Regions from separate parts of the Kosakonia sp. YIM B13571 genome, predicted to be linked through region 1. Evidence: predicted binding sites of a transcription regulator. Region 1 holds the regulator's gene; each other region holds the start of a gene.
What was found. The regulator PurR, encoded in region 1, represses purine synthesis genes. The targets are predictions, from matches to a motif close to CANGCAAACGTTTGCNTG.
Positions count from the first base shown of each region.

Region 2: a site for PurR is predicted at 1,894-1,911, ahead of pyrC (dihydroorotase). Genes of this name have one in related genera too.
Region 3: a site for PurR is predicted at 1,828-1,845, ahead of carA (glutamine-hydrolyzing carbamoyl-phosphate synthase small subunit). Genes of this name have one in related genera too.

Region 1 is NZ_JBHZPL010000002.1:167,967-171,249, forward strand. Features, by position in the region: gene punC (purine nucleoside transporter PunC) at 1-408, opposite strand, end outside; gene punR (DNA-binding transcriptional activator PunR) at 520-1,431, shown strand; gene purR (HTH-type transcriptional repressor PurR) at 1,450-2,475, opposite strand; gene ACFX4O_RS05935 (YnhF family membrane protein) at 2,773-2,862, shown strand; gene ACFX4O_RS05940 (MFS transporter) at 3,031-3,283, shown strand, end outside.
Region 2 is NZ_JBHZPL010000001.1:38,542-41,824, forward strand. Features, by position in the region: gene mdtH (multidrug efflux MFS transporter MdtH) at 1-451, shown strand, start outside; gene grxB (glutaredoxin 2) at 517-1,164, shown strand; gene ACFX4O_RS00205 (lipoprotein) at 1,288-1,848, shown strand; gene pyrC (dihydroorotase) at 1,965-3,008, shown strand; gene dinI (DNA damage-inducible protein I) at 3,084-3,283, shown strand, end outside.
Region 3 is NZ_JBHZPL010000005.1:150,401-153,683, forward strand. Features, by position in the region: gene rihC (ribonucleoside hydrolase RihC) at 1-651, shown strand, start outside; gene dapB (4-hydroxy-tetrahydrodipicolinate reductase) at 788-1,609, shown strand; gene carA (glutamine-hydrolyzing carbamoyl-phosphate synthase small subunit) at 2,064-3,212, shown strand; gene carB (carbamoyl-phosphate synthase large subunit) at 3,229-3,283, shown strand, end outside.

The sequences.
Region 1 (3,283 bases):
CATAATGGTGGCGAAGATGCGATTGACGCGATGTGCAGGGTAGTTATCCGTCACCAGCGCCTGCCAGCTTACCGTGGCGGCGCAGACCCCCACGGCTTGCACAAAACGCAGCACCAGTAACAAGGTTGCATCGCGTACCCATAATGTTCCCAGACAGCCCAGCGCAAAAATCGCCAGCCCGGCCAGTAAAACCGGCTTGCGACCATAGCGATCTGATAGCGGCCCCCATACCAATTGCGCAATGGCAAAGCCCGCCAGAAACAGGCTTAAAGTTGCGCTAACCACCGCAGACGATGTGTGTAAATCTTGCTGTATCGCGCTGAAGGCGGGGAGGTACATATCAGTGGCTAAAAAGCCGAGCACGCTTAATCCCGCGAGCCAGACTAAAAATCCGTTGCCAGGTTGCATTAGGGGTTCTCTTTATTGCAGGTAATCAGGGCTGTCGAGTGTAAGGAGTGCATTAGCGCTTGTGAAACGCTAATATTTGCGTAGTGGTTTCAAAATTTTTGCAGGCAGATTATGTGGTCAGAATATTCGCTGGAAGTGGTTGATGCTGTAGCGCGTAATGGCAGTTTTAGCGGTGCGGCGCAGGAGTTACATCGTGTACCTTCTGCGGTGAGCTATACCGTGCGGCAGCTTGAAGAGTGGCTTGCCGTTCCGCTGTTTGAGCGCCGTCATCGGGATGTAGAACTTACGCCTGCCGGGGTCTGGTTTTTGAAAGAAGGGCGAGCTGTTATCAAAAAAATGCAGGTCACTCGTCAGCAGTGCCAGCAAATCGCCAATGGCTGGCGCGGGCAACTGGCGATTGCCGTCGACAACATTGTAAAACCTGAACGTACCCGGCAATTGATCGTCGATTTCTATCGCCATTTCAGTGATGTTGAGTTGCAGGTTTATCAGGAAGTCTTTAACGGAGTCTGGGATGCGCTTGCTGATGGGCGGGTTGAACTGGCGATTGGTGCAACGCAAGCAATCCCCGTCGGTGGACGTTATGCGTTTCGTGATATGGGAATGCTGAGCTGGAAATGTGTGGTTTCCAGCCGCCATCCGTTGGCGTCGATGGCAGGCCCGCTTAGCGACGACACCTTGCGCAACTGGCCTTCACTTATCCAGGAAGATACGTCCCGTTCGTTGCCGAAACGTATTACTTGGCTGCTGGATAATCAGAAACGCGTGATTGTCCCTGATTGGGCATCATCAGAGGCTTGCTTATCTGCAGGGTTATGCGTGGGAATGGTACCGGCACACTTTGCCCGCCCGCGCCTCGACAGTGGCGACTGGGTTGCGCTGACCCTGGAAAATCCCTTCCCGGATGCGGCGTGCTGTCTGACGTGGCAACAAAATGAGGCTTCCCCAGCGTTAAACTGGCTGCTGGAATATCTGGGGGATAGTGAAACGCTGAATGACGAGTGGTTACGGGAGCCGAATTAACGGCTCCGTCAGAAGCGGTTAGCGGCGGTAGTCGCGGAACGGGCCATCGGCCACGGAGCGGCGCTCAACCAGGCGCGGGTGCACTTCAATAGACTGTGACTCTTCGCGCTTGTTGACGATGCGATCAAGCAGCATGGTAAACGCCGTTTCCCCCAGCGAATCTTTCGGCTGGTGAATCGTGGTCAAGGCCGGGGTAAAGAAGCGTGAGTTGCGAACATTGTCATAACCAATCAGGGAAATATCCTGCGGTACGCGTAAACCCATTTCATCGGCAGCGCAAAGCGCGCCCATCGCCATAATGTCGCCGCCGCAAAAGACTGCGGTAGGGCGATGCGTTTGACCAAGGATTTGCTGCATTGCGCGATAGCCGGATTCCGGCTCGAAATCACCCTGTACTATCCAGTTTTCCGGCACAGTAATAAGGGCTTCTTCCATCGCTTTCATAAAGCCTGCCAGGCGGCCAGCACCCGTGTTACGCTCCAGAGGCCCGGGGATCACGCCAATATCGCGATGTCCACGATCGATAAGATAACGCCCGGCCATGTACCCGCCTTCAAAGGCGTTATCAATAACGGAATCAGTAAAGTCGGCCTTCGATTCGCCCCAGTCCATCACCACCATGGGAATATGACGGTACTCTTCCAGCATGCTCAATAGTGATTCCGGGTATTCGGAACACATCACCAGTAAACCATCGACGCGCTTTTGCGCCATCATCGACAGATAAGCGCCCTGTTTTTCCAGGCTATTCCAGGCATTGCCGAGGATTAAGGTGTAACCCTTCTGGAAGCACTTTTTCTCTATGGCTTCGATAATTTCGGCAAAATAGGCTGCTTCGCTGCTGGTTGCCAGCAAGCCGATCGATTTTGTGTGATTGACTTTCAGGCTGCGAGCGACGGCGCTGGGGGAATAGTGCAACTCTTTAATTGCCGCCCACACGGCGTTGCGTGTCTCTTCGGCGACGAAACGGGTTTTGTTGATTACATGTGATACGGTTGTAGTGGAAACGTTTGCTCGTTTCGCTACGTCTTTAATCGTTGCCATCAGATATCACTCCAGACCATATCATAAGCTCCTGATAATACTTTAGGTAAACGTTTGCCTTTAATCACCCTGTACCCATCAAAGGGGGTGCGGTACGCCGGGAAAACGACACGGGACGTCAGGAGGGGAGTCAATGGCCGGTACGCTAATAAATTTAGCGTCGAATTTTGTCTGATCTTGAGCAAAAGGGGAAGTATTAAAACGTTTCTCCTGTGAATTCCCGCAAGATTTTTAAGATAATTTGTGCAAAAATGCGTTATCTCACTTTTTGTGGGGAAATTAAAAAGGGGAAAATTGATGAGCACCGATCTGAAGTATTCTTTAGTTACTACCGTCATCGTTCTGAGCCTGATTGTTTTCGGCGGCCTGACTGCTGCACTGCATTGATCTATCGCGAGGGAGAGCCTTCTCCCTCGTTTTTCTTCCCCCCGCTATTGTTATCACTTCTGCAATAATCTTTTGTCATTCTGCTAACTTCTGTTTTTTGTGATTGCTGTCATACTTTTGACTTCAGCGACAGGGTCGCAAGTCGGCATGTCTTTTTTGGAGTGACAGATGAAAATTAATTTCCCTTTGCTTGCCCTGGCGATTGGCGCCTTCGGCATTGGTACCACCGAGTTTTCCCCGATGGGATTACTGCCGGTTATTGCCCGCGGCGTTGACGTCTCTATTCCGGCGGCGGGGATGCTGATTAGCGCTTATGCTATCGGTGTGATGGTCGGTGCGCCGTTGATGACGCTGTTGCTGTCGCACCGTGGCAGACGCAACGCGCTGATCTTTTTGATGGCGATTTTTACGCTCGGTAACG
Region 2 (3,283 bases), on a different contig from region 1:
CTGTCTCTCGCTGACGTTGCTCTACCCGATTGCGCGCTGGAGTGAAAAACGTTTTCGCCTTGAGCATCGCCTGATGGTGGGTCTGCTGGTGATGTCATTCAGCCTGCTGCCTGTGGGGATGGTCGGTACGCTGCAACAGCTCTTCACGCTAATTTGCACCTTCTACATTGGCTCCATTATTGCCGAGCCCGCGCGGGAAACGTTAAGCGCGCAGCTAGCCGATGCCCGTGCACGCGGCAGCTATATGGGGTTCAGCCGTCTTGGGCTGGCCTTCGGTGGCGCGCTCGGTTATGCCGGTGGCGGCTGGCTGTTTGACGCCGGAAAAGCATTTAACCAGCCGGAGCTGCCGTGGATGATGCTTGGCGTTATCGGGATGATCACGTCAATGGCGCTGCTGTGGCAATTCAGTCACAAACGCATTCGCCCGACCATGCTCGAGCCCGGTGCCTGATTTGCGCGCCGGTTTTCCCTCTTCCATACTGATAGTTGATGGATAAGCCAGTATGGAGGAGAAACGTGAAACTCTACATTTACGATCACTGCCCGTTCTGCATTAAAGCCCGTATGATTTTCGGTCTTAAGAACATCCCCGTCGAACTCAAGATCCTGCTTAATGATGACGAAGCCACGCCGACAAAAATGATTGGCCAGAAAATGGTGCCGATCCTGCAAAAGGACGACAGCCGCTATCTGCCGGAAAGCATGGATATTGTTCACTACGTCGATAAGCTCGACGGCAAACCGCTGCTGACCGGCAAGCGAAATCCGAAAATTGAAGAGTGGCTACGCAAGGTCAATGGTTACGTTAATAAGCTGTTGATTCCCCGCTTCGCAAAATCGGCGTTTGACGAATTTTCTACGCCGCAGGCGCGCGCCGGGTTTGTAGCCAAAAAAGAGGCCGCCATTGGCGATTTTGCTGAGCACCTCAGCCATTCAACAGGGTTAGCCAAAAATATCAGCGACGATTTGCGGGCGCTGGATAAATTGATTGTTCAGCCCAACGCAGTGAACGGAGAACTCTCCGATGATGATATTCATCTCTTCCCGCTGCTACGTAACCTGACGCTCGTGAGCGGTATCAACTGGCCCAGCCGGGTTGCAGCGTACCGTGACAATATGGCGAAACAGACACAAATTAACTTGCTGTCATCGATGGCTATTTAACCGCCCATGACGGAAGCACGCCCGCTTCCGTCATGCCTTTCAGCTTTTTCCGCTGGCCTTTATTTAGCGTGTGTCGCATGCTACGCCCCTGCGTCGTAGCATGGCGATTACGTTGAGGAATTCATGAAGAGAATTATTTTTGCCGCAGCATTACTGTTGAGCGGCGTGCTGGTGGGGTGCAATCAACTGACCCAATATTCGATCAGCGAACAGGAGATTAACCAGGCGTTACAAAAACGTAACGACTTCGCCAAAGATATTGGCGTGCCCGGCGTTGCGGATGCCCATATTGTGCTGAATAACCTGGCCAGTGAAATCGGTCGCGAAGAACCCAATAAAATCACGCTGACCGGTGATGCGAATCTGGATATGACTTCGCTTTTTGGCAACCAGAAAGCCATCATCAAATTGAAACTCAAAGCGTTGCCAGTGTTTGATAAGGAAAAAGGCGCAATTTATCTGCAGGAGATGGAAGTGGTTAACGCCACCGTCTCACCGGAAAAAATGCAGACCGTATTACAAACGCTGATACCCTATCTTAATCAGTCACTACGCAACTACTTTAACCAACGCCCTGCTTATGTGCTGAAAGAAGACAGCAGCAAAGGCGAGGCACTGGCGAAAAAATATGCCAAAGGAATTGAGGTGAAACCGGGCGAAATTATTATCCCCCTCACCGACTAAATAACAGGGCGCCGCGAGCGCCCTTTTTTTCAGGAAAAGGATGCAAACGAAAACGTTTCCGCTTATCCTTAGTGCCCGGCAAAAAACACCTGTTTCTCACCAGCCGGAGCACTCGAATGACACAACCCCAGGTTTTGAAAATCCGCCGTCCTGATGACTGGCATGTCCATTTACGTGATGGCGACATGTTGAAAACCGTTGTGCCATGGACCAGCGAAACTTACGCTCGCGCCATTGTCATGCCGAACCTCGCTCCTCCTGTCACGACCGTGGATGCGGCTATCGCCTACCGCCAGCGTATTCTTGATGCCGTGCCCGCCGGGCATGATTTTACACCGCTGATGACCTGCTACCTGACCGACAGCCTGAGCGCAGATGAAGTCGAACGCGGCTTTAACGAACAGGTTTTCACCGCAGCGAAACTTTATCCGGCCAATGCCACCACCAACTCAAGCCATGGTGTTACCAGCATTGATGCAATTATGCCGGTACTGGAACGGATGGAAAAACTGGGCATGCCGCTATTGGTGCATGGTGAAGTGACGCACGCAGACATTGATATTTTCGATCGTGAAGCACAGTTTATCGAAACGGTCATGGAACCTCTGCGCCAGCGCCTGCCTGGGCTGAAAGTGGTGTTTGAGCATATTACGACCAAAGATGCCGCCGACTATGTGCGTGAAGGAAATGATCTGCTGGCCGCGACCATCACGCCTCAGCACTTGATGTTTAACCGTAACCATATGTTGGTCGGTGGTGTGCGCCCTCATCTTTATTGTCTGCCGATCCTGAAGCGTAATATTCACCAGCAGGCGCTGCGCGAACTGGTTGCCAGCGGTTTTACTCGCGCATTTCTCGGTACGGACTCTGCGCCGCACGCGCGCCATCGTAAAGAGGCTAGCTGTGGCTGCGCCGGTTGTTTTAACGCTCCCACTGCGCTTGGCAGTTATGCAACCGTGTTTGAAGAGATGAATGCGTTACAGCACCTTGAAGCCTTCTGTTCAGTCAACGGGCCACGTTTTTATGGCTTACCGTTGAATGAAACGTTTGTTGAGCTGGTGCGTGAAGAGAGCCCGGTGCCAGAGATGATTTCGCTGCCGGAAGATTCGCTGGTGCCATTCCTCGCGGGTGAAACCGTGCGCTGGCGCGTTAAGCGCTAAAAAAGTTATCGCTCCCTGTTGTAATATTTTTCGCTTAACTGTATAAACATACAGTAAATTACACAGGGGGCTATTATGCGCATTGAAGTGACTATCGCCAAAACCACACCCTTACCGGCCGGCGCCGTTGATGCACTGGCGGGCGAGTTATCTCGTCGTCTGAACAATTGTTACCCCGATCGCGAAAATAAAATTACGGTTCGCTATGCCGCAGCAAATAATCTGTCGGTTTTAGGCGGTGCAAAAGAAGATAAAGATCGCATAACTGAAATTTT
Region 3 (3,283 bases), on a different contig from region 1:
TACGATTTTATTGCGCATCAGCGCCAGCCGTTGGCTATCCCGGCTTTTCAGGCCATCCGCGATGCGCTGCTGGCCTCGCCGGAACCGGTAACGCTGGTCACCATCGGCCCGTTAACCAACATTGCGCTGCTGCTAACGCATTACCCGGAGTGCCAGTTCAACATTCGCCGTCTGGTGATGATGGGCGGCTCCGCCGGACGCGGCAATTTTACGCCCAATGCTGAATTTAATATCGCTATCGATCCCGAGGCCGCCGCGCGCGTGTTCAACAGCGGGCTGGAGATCGTGATGTGCGGTCTGGATGTGACCAACCGTGCGACGTTGACACCGGAATATCTTGCGGCGCTGCCTGCGCTCAATAACACCGGAAAAATGTTGCATGCGTTATTTAGCCACTATCGCAGCGGCAACATGGCGACCGGGCTGCGGATGCACGACCTCTGCGCTATTGCCTGGCTGGCGCGTCCGGAACTGTTTACGCTGAAATCCTGTTTTGTCGCCGTGGAGACTCAGGGGCAATACACCGCCGGGACGACGGTGGTGGACATTGAAGGCAAACTGGGACGGCAACCCAATGCGCAGGTGGCGTTGGAAATCGACGTAGAGGGTTTTCGTCATTGGGTCGCCGAGGTGTTGGTGCTGGCACCTTAATATCATGCCTTTTACTGATATTTCCGGCTGTATATCATTAATTTCTTATTATCGGCGTTTTCGGCTGGTGGCTCCGACACGGGCTGGTTAATCTGGAAACGATTCTTACGCATTTTTTTAACAAAAGAGCACAACTATGCATGATGCACCAATCCGCGTAGCCATCGCGGGCGCTGGCGGGCGTATGGGCCGTCAGCTGATTCAGGCGGCACTGGCAATGGACGGCGTCGAACTAGGCGCTGCGCTGGAGCGCGAAGGTTCTTCCCTGCTGGGAAGCGACGCGGGGGAATTGGCTGGCGCGGCGAAAACCGGTGTGACCGTGCAGAGCAGCCTCGAGGCGGTGAAAGATGATTTCGATGTTTTTATCGATTTCACCCGCCCGGAAGGCACGCTGGCGCATCTGGCTTTCTGTCGCCAGCACCATAAAGCAATGGTAATTGGTACCACCGGTTTTGATGATGCTGGCAAGCAGGCCATTACCGAGGCGGCGCAGGCTATCGCCATTGTTTTTGCTGCCAACTTTAGCGTTGGTGTCAATGTCATGCTGAAGCTGCTGGAGAAAGCGGCAAAAGTAATGGGAGATTACACCGATATCGAAATTATCGAAGCGCACCATCGCTACAAAGTCGATGCTCCGTCGGGAACGGCGCTGGCGATGGGCGAGGCGATTGCCGGTGCACTGAATAAAGATTTAAAAACGTGTGCGGTTTATGCACGCGAAGGGCACACCGGCGAGCGTGTGCCCGGCACGATTGGCTTTGCTACGGTACGTGCAGGCGACATCGTCGGCGAACATACCGCGATGTTCGCCGATATTGGCGAACGTGTTGAAATCACACATAAAGCCTCCAGTCGCATGACTTTTGCCAATGGTGCGGTTCGCTCCGCTTTATGGTTGAAAGGAAAGAATAATGGCCTTTTTGATATGCGAGACGTGCTTGATCTCAATAACTTATAAGGTTTATTACCCATCGTGATGTGGTTGTTGCAGTCATAATTAATTGATTGCAAAGGGCAATATTTTATTGCCCTTTTATTTTTCCTTTTTCACCCTTCATTTTACCCAATCCAGCCATAATTTCTGTTTATCTCTCTGTTTTATGTTTCTTAATTGTAAATTTTGACCATCTGGTCTACTTTTTTGATATCCACCGTTAGAAATTGCAATTTTCTCAGCGCGCAAGCGTTTTCCCTGTGAGTTTGTTTGCTATTTTTATCGATTAAATCCAGTAAAAAGGGGCAGTGGCGTAAAACAATAAGAAAAATACCGGAGAAAAGTTGACTTTTAACCGACATCTCTCCAGAATGCCGCCGTTTGCCAAAAATCCACGGCAAGCAAATTTGCATTGATTCAAGCTCTCAATATGAATTAATATGCAAATAAAGTGAGTGAATATTCTCTGGAGGGTGTTTTGATTAAGTCAGCGCTATTGGTTCTGGAAGACGGAACCCAGTTTCACGGTCGGGCCATAGGGGCAACGGGCACGGCGGTTGGGGAAGTCGTTTTCAATACTTCAATGACCGGTTATCAAGAAATCCTCACTGATCCTTCCTATTCCCGCCAAATCGTTACTCTTACTTATCCTCATATCGGCAATGTCGGCACCAACTCTGCTGACGAAGAATCCTCTCAGGTACATGCGCAAGGCCTGGTCATCCGCGACCTGCCGCTGATTGCCAGCAACTACCGCAATACCGAAGACCTCTCTTCTTACCTGAAGCGCCATAATATTGTGGCGATTGCTGATATCGATACCCGTAAGTTGACCCGTCTGCTGCGTGAGAAGGGCGCGCAGAACGGCTGCATTATCGCCGGCGATAATGTTGACGCCGCACTGGCGCTGGAAAAAGCGAAAGCGTTCCCGGGTCTGAACGGCATGGATCTGGCAAAAGAAGTCACAACAGCGGAAACCTACAACTGGACACAAGGCAGCTGGACACTGGCGGATGATCTGCCACCAGCGAAAAGCGAGAGTGAGCTGCCGTACCACGTCGTGGCATACGACTACGGCGCAAAACGCAACATCCTGCGCATGTTAGTGGACAGAGGCTGCCGTCTGACAATCGTTCCGGCTAAAACCCCGGCGGCGGATGTCCTGAAGCTCAATCCGGACGGTATCTTCCTGTCTAACGGTCCTGGCGACCCGGCACCATGCGATTACGCCATCGAAGCGATTAAAACGTTCCTTGAAACGGATATTCCGGTGTTCGGTATCTGCCTGGGCCATCAGTTACTGGCGCTGGCGAGCGGTGCGAAGACGGTAAAAATGAAGTTTGGCCACCACGGCGGTAACCATCCGGTAAAAGATATCGACAACAATACGGTGATGATTACCGCACAGAACCACGGTTTCGCGGTTGATGAAGCGTCAATGCCTGCAAATCTGCGCGTAACGCACAAATCCCTGTTCGATGGCACGTTGCAAGGCATTCATCGCACCGATAAACCGGCGTTTAGTTTCCAGGGACACCCGGAAGCAAGCCCTGGCCCGCACGACGCCGCGCCGCTGTTTGACCACTTTATTGAGTTAATTGAGCAGTATCGTAATACCGCCAAATAATCAGGAGAAAAGAGCAATGCCAAAACGTACAGACCTAAAAAGTATCCTGATCCTTGGTGCTGGCCCGATTG